2 regions of the Murimonas intestini genome follow, and region 1 is predicted to be linked to the other one. Evidence: predicted binding sites of a transcription regulator. Region 1 holds the regulator's gene; the other holds the start of a gene.
What was found. The regulator Rex, encoded in region 1, represses fermentation and respiration genes when NADH is low (regulators of the CRP and FNR family bind a similar motif). The targets are predictions, from matches to a motif close to ATTGTTAANTANTTAACAAT.

Region 1 (3,177 bases):
TTCCTCTTGCTCCGCAGCGCCGCCTTGCATCATCCCCGGCGAGTCCGTGCAGGTACACCCCGGCTGTTGCAGCCCTGAAGGGAGGGATTCCCTGAGCCAGCAGCCCCAGTATCAGCCCGCAGAGCACATCACCGGAACCGCCTGCAGCCATGCCGTCATTTCCGCTTGTATTTATGTATATACTCTTTCCATCTGATACTACTGTCCTGGCATCCTTAAGGACACAGACCACATTATTTTTTCTGGCAAAATCATGGCAGTATCCAGGCAGGTCCAGGATCAGCTCCTCCTTCTTGATCCCTGTCAGTCTCGCCATCTCTCCAATATGCGGTGTCAGTATAAGAGGCTGTCTGTGTCCCTCTAGCAGCTCCATGTGGACGCTCAGAAGATTCAGCGCATCCGCATCCAGGACTGCAGGAATATCTCCGGACCTGATGATCGTCTGCAGGATTTCCAGTTTTTCAGAGGATACAGACAAACCCGGCCCCACGGCGCATGCATCTGCCCACTGCAGCGCATCCGCCAGGGCTGCCCCCTCCTCACCCTTCCGGTAGGAGGTCAGCACCGCTTCAGGCAGGAGTGTCTGTAATATCTGACGGTTGCAGTCCTCTGAGTAGATGCGCACAAGACCTGTCCCTGTTTTATACGCTGCCTTGCCGGCAAGACAGGCAGCGCCTGCCATATCCCTGCTGCCTGCAGCTAAAAGCCCCCGTCCGTAAGTCCCCTTATTGGAATATGCCTTCCTTTCCGGGAGAAGCTTTGGTATATCTGACTCTTCCCAGGTAAAAGCCCCGGGAACCTGCCCCATAAATCCCCGGTCATCTATTCCGATGGCGCAAAGCTTCAGCTCTCCGCAGTATTCACTTCCCGGATACAGAATGTGGCCTATTTTTTCAAAAGCAAAGGTGACGGTCTTGGCTGCTTTAACTGCAGTACCCATAACGTGGCCGCTGTCAGCTGATATCCCTGAAGGGATATCCACCGACAGTACAGGAATGCCCGACCGGTTGATATCCCCGATCAATGCCGCGTACCTTCCTTCTATATTTCTGGACAGCCCCACCCCAAAGAGCGCATCTACTATACTAGTATATTCACTTATGTTCAAGTTACTGCCAACATTTACACCATAATTTTCGCAGATTTTCTTCTGTATCTGCGTTTCTTCGGTAAGAGATTCCGGCTTTCCTGCAAAAAGCACATCAACCCTCTTCCCGCTCAGATGGAGAAGCCTGGCAATGGCAAAACCGTCGCCGCCGTTATTGCCGGACCCGCACACTACCAGGACCCGGGACAGATCAAAGCCGCCGCTCACCAGCTCTTCATATACGGCCAGAGCGGCCCGCTCCATCAGTACAAGGGAAGGCATCCCGAATTCATTTATGGTATTTCCGTCGCACCGCTTCATCTCTTCAGAATTCACAAGGTATCTCACCTTATCACCTCCTGCTTCCTTTCTCTAACGCAAATATACGCACCAAGACAGAACCCTGTCCTGATACGTACACCTTCGTTCTCTATTTCTTATTATGGTCGCGTTCATATCTGCTGATGTTATAAGATAACTGCATAAGGCTCTCCGACAGATGCACGTTCTCAACGATCACATCCTCCGGCAGGTGCAGATCCGTATGTGCAAAATTCCAGATAGCCTTGACCCCATTCTCAGCCAGCAGCTCCGCCATCTCTCTGGCATTTGCCTTTGGCAGGGTAAGCGCTGCAATATGTATCTCATTCTCCTGCAGGTATTCGGGCAGCTCATCGATCAGCCGTATCTCAATGCCCCTGACCGTCATGCCATGCAGCCTGGGATTCACATCAAAGAGTTTTTTGATCAGGAATCCGCTCTTCTCAAACTTTACGTAATTTGCCAGGGCCTGCCCCAGATTTCCGGCTCCCACGATAATCATATTATATGTCTTATCAAGACCAAGTATCTTAGCAATTTCCTGATACAAAAATTTTACATTATAGCCGTATCCCTGCTGGCCGAAGCCTCCGAAATTGTTCAGGTCCTGACGTATCTGCGAGGCAGTCACCTGCATCCTCTCACTGAGTTCATTTGAAGAAATCCTCTCCACACCGCTCTCCAGCAGCTCTCCCAAATACCGGTAATATCTCGGCAGCCTTTTAATGACGGCCCTAGAGATTTCCTTCTCTTCCATTTATTATATCACCTCTTTCGCTATACCCATTATATTAGAATGATAATTTAATGTCAAACATTTTAAGCCTGAGGTGACATTTTTATATAACAGTTTAGCCTTCCACTGTTCCGCAAAGCGCTGTTATAATTCAGCATTAAAGCTGTGTAGTCACGAATATATCGTAAATTGCTTTTATTGCTGTCTCAAAATCCTCATTGCGTACACCAATGATAATATTAAGCTCGCTGGAACCCTGGTCTATCATCTTGATATTGATATTTGCATGTGCCAGGGCTGAAAATATCCTGCCTGCAGTCCCTCTTGTAGCCCGCATTCCGCGGCCCACAACCGCAATCAGGGCCAGGTCTGACTCCAGATCAATAGAATCAGGCTGGACAGCTCGGTGGATCCCTGCAAGGACCTTCTGTTCCTTCTCTTCAAATTCAGACTGGTGTACGTAGACAGTCATAGTATCAATGCCTGAAGGCATATGTTCAAAGGAAATACCGTTATCCTCAAAGACTCCCAGAACCTTTCTTCCAAATCCCACTTCTGCATTCATCATATCTTTTTCTATATTAATGGATGCAAAACCCTTCTTGCCGGCAATTCCGGTAATCGTATATTTAGGCTTCCTGCAGGTACTCTCTACGATCAGAGTCCCTTTTTCATCAGGTGCGTTCGTGTTGCGGATATTAATGGGAATGCCTTCTTTCCTGACCGGGAATATGGCGTCCTCATGAAGCACTGTAGCTCCCATGTATGACAGCTCTCTGAGCTCACGGTAAGTGATGGTCTCAATCACCTCGGGATTCTCGATAATATGAGGATCAGTAACAAGGAATCCCGAAACATCTGTCCAGTTCTCATAGAGGTCTGCCCTGATAGCTTTGGCCACGATGGACCCTGTCACATCAGAGCCTCCCCTTGAAAAGGTCTTTATGCAGCCATTTTCCATGGCACCGTAGAATCCCGGCACAACTGCCCTTTCCACGTCCTGCAGCCTCTCTGCAAGCGCTTTATCTGTCTT
Region 2 (3,177 bases), on a different contig from region 1:
ATTTTGTGGAAATATAATATTATAATTCAGGAGGTATCTTTCATGAACGAAGGTACAGTAAAATGGTTTAACTCAACAAAAGGTTTTGGTTTTATTACAAATGATTCCGACGGAGAAGATGTATTTGTACACTTTTCAGGAATTGTTAATGATGGTTACAAATCTTTAGACGAAGGACAGAAAGTAACATTTGAAATCACTAGAGGAGCCCGTGGTCTTCAGGCAACTGATGTCCGTGGATTATAATCCTTTATAAAATATTTTTAAATGTAAGAGCTGCAGTTCAAGGCTGGTGATACAGTCTTGGGCTGCGGCTCTTTTTAATTTCATGGAAAAGCTTTTCCCTATGAAATTAAACCCTTCGTGGGGAACTGTGAAGAAGTACTAAATGATTATATTTTGAGATGCTGGAAATGTGGTAAAATAGAATAGAAGATATGTGTATGACACAAAGCGTACTGATGACAGGAATTATGACCATATACTATTATGTTGGACAATGAGGGGGAGAAAATCATGAGAAAGCATTTAATTATATTATGCCTTAGCGCCTTGGTTTTATCAGGCTGTGCGTCCGCCACAGATGATAGTTGTTTTTTGGATAATTATGTTGCTTATGAGAACGAAAGTATTTTACCCGGCAAAATGAAATGGTTTATTTCACAGGATGAAGTCATTGACCAGATGAAATTAGGGGAGGATGTCAGGGAAAGAGATGATGGCCAGCTAGTGGCTGATAATCTCAGCATCCCTGATGTTAACCAGGATGATGAGAAGCATGTAAGATTTTATTTTGAAAATGGCCGGTTTGTTTCATGGGAGATATTTATTCTGACAAAATCAGATGCAAGATGCGAAGCTTTGTTTACCGGCATTATTGAATGGGGTAAGAAAAACCTTCCGGAACCGCAGGTAAACACAGCATTATGGGATGAAAGTACAGATTACATTTTAGGACAATACAGGGAAGATGAAAATGTCAGCTTTATTTGGAACGCAGAAGATATGAGCTACCTTCGGATCGATATGACCGTTCAGGCAGAATACCTGGACGATGTTTACAATATTATAAATCTGTCGGGCAGCGCCCCAAGAGAGGTGCCTGAAGGTAAACAGTAAAGCGCCAACCCTGCATTTTACAGGGCTGGCGCTATATATTTCAAAGCTGAAAATGGGACTCGAACCCACGACCCCTTCATTACGAGTGAAGTGCTCTACCAACTGAGCTATTTCAGCTTACATACGGTAAATATTACCGACCTTAGTATTATATATAGTTTTATAAAATTTTGCAAGTGTTTTTTTGTGTTACTATTCGATTATTGATGATAACGGTAGAATACAGGGAGATTGATAAAAAATTCTCAATTGTTGTTGTGCTTATGACTAATATAAGCTATAATTAAACTACATATGTGTGCAAAAGCGCAAGAATGATTAAGGTTTTGGCACAAAAACAAGAAAAAATATATAAAATGGAGGTAAACAGATGCTGGATCAGTCATACTACGACAAGGTAGATGAAATCATTAAACATTATGGGCGAAAAGCCAGCTCGCTGATTCCAATCATGCAGGATATCCAGGGTGAGTACCGTTATCTGCCGGGAGAGCTTCTGACCTACGTGGCAAAGGAAATCGGTATCAGGGAAGCAAAGGCCTATAGTGTGGCCACTTTTTATGAGAATTTTTCGTTTGAACCAAAGGGGAAATATGTTATCAAGGTCTGCGATGGGACAGCCTGCCATGTCAGAAAGTCAGCCCCCATACTGGAGGCCATTTTCAAAGAACTGGGACTTAGCCCGAAGAAGCATACTACTGATGATATGATGTTTACAGTAGAAACTGTTTCCTGTCTGGGTGCCTGCGGCCTGGCGCCTACAATGACTGTCAATGATGAGGTTCATCCGGTAATGACTCCGGAGAAGGCGCTTGCTTTAATTAATGCATTGAAAGGAGAAGGCGCATGATAATTGATAACAGAGAGAAATTAGAAGAAAAACGTGTCAGTGCCAGAGAAGAGATAGCGTCCTACCAGTGCCGTATTCTCATATGTGCCGGAACGGGCTGTGTGGCTACAGGGTCACAGAAGATATATGATACGATGGTTGAGATGTGTAAGGGACTGGAAAATGTTTCCGTAGAATTCCAGAAAGAAGTACCGCACCTGGGCGTTGTGAAGACGGGATGCCAGGGAGTCTGTGAACTGGGGCCTCTGATGAGGATCGAACCGTATCATTTCCAGTACGTGAAGGTACAGCAGGAGGACTGCAGGGAGATCTTTGAGAAGACCGTCCTGAATGGTGATCCGGTGGAGCGTCTGTTTTATTCTAAAGGAAAAGAAATTTTTGCAAGGCCGGAAGAGATTCCGTTTATAGCGAAGCAGACAAGGGTAGTTTTGGAGAACTGCGGCTCCATTGATTCGGAAAATATAGATGAATACATAGCAGCAGGAGGTTTTTCAGCTCTTGCAAAGGCATTATTTGATATGACGCCCAATGAGGTTATCGAAGAAGTAGACCGTTCCGGTCTGCGCGGCCGCGGAGGCGGAGGATATCCCACAGGCAGGAAGTGGAAACAGGTGGCACGCCAGGCAGAAAAGGAACGTTATGTTGTCTGCAATGGTGATGAGGGTGACCCCGGAGCATTTATGGACGGGAGCGTTATGGAGGGTGACCCCTTCAAGATGATAGAGGGTATGACAATAGCTGGGTATGCTGTGGCCTCCTCAGAAGGGTACATCTATGTGAGGGCCGAATACCCCATGTCAGTGGCCCGGCTGAGAAATGCTATCGCCCAGGCTGAGGAGCATCATCTTTTGGGAGACAATATTCTGGGAAGTGATTTTTCCTTCCATCTCCATATTAACAGAGGCGCCGGTGCGTTTGTCTGCGGTGAGGGCAGCGCCCTGACAGCATCAATAGAAGGAAACAGAGGCATGCCGCGTGTCAAACCGCCAAGGACAGTGGAAAAAGGTCTCTGGGAAAAGCCTACTGTATTAAATAACGTAGAGACATTTGCCAATGTGCCCAATATTGTGCTCAAGGGTGCGGAGTGGTTCAGGACCATAGGCACGGAGGGAAGCCCGGGTACGAAGACATTTTCCATAACAGGAGCTATAGAAAATACAGGCCTGATCGAAGTTCCCATGGGAACCTCTCTGCGCGATATTATCTAT

Region 2: a site for Rex is predicted at 1,350-1,369, ahead of NSB28_RS06320 (complex I 24 kDa subunit family protein). Genes of this name have one in related genera too.

The regions. Positions count from the first base shown of each region.
Region 1 is NZ_JANKBI010000001.1:428,886-432,062, forward strand. Features, by position in the region: gene NSB28_RS02035 (NAD(P)H-hydrate dehydratase) at 1-1,435, opposite strand, end outside; gene NSB28_RS02040 (redox-sensing transcriptional repressor Rex) at 1,518-2,165, opposite strand; gene NSB28_RS02045 (aspartate kinase) at 2,302-3,177, opposite strand, start outside.
Region 2 is NZ_JANKBI010000003.1:43,523-46,699, forward strand. Features, by position in the region: gene NSB28_RS06305 (cold-shock protein) at 43-246, shown strand; gene NSB28_RS06310 (hypothetical protein) at 517-1,119, shown strand; tRNA gene NSB28_RS06315 (tRNA-Thr) at 1,164-1,236, opposite strand; gene NSB28_RS06320 (complex I 24 kDa subunit family protein) at 1,490-1,969, shown strand; gene NSB28_RS06325 (NADH-ubiquinone oxidoreductase-F iron-sulfur binding region domain-containing protein) at 1,966-3,177, shown strand, end outside.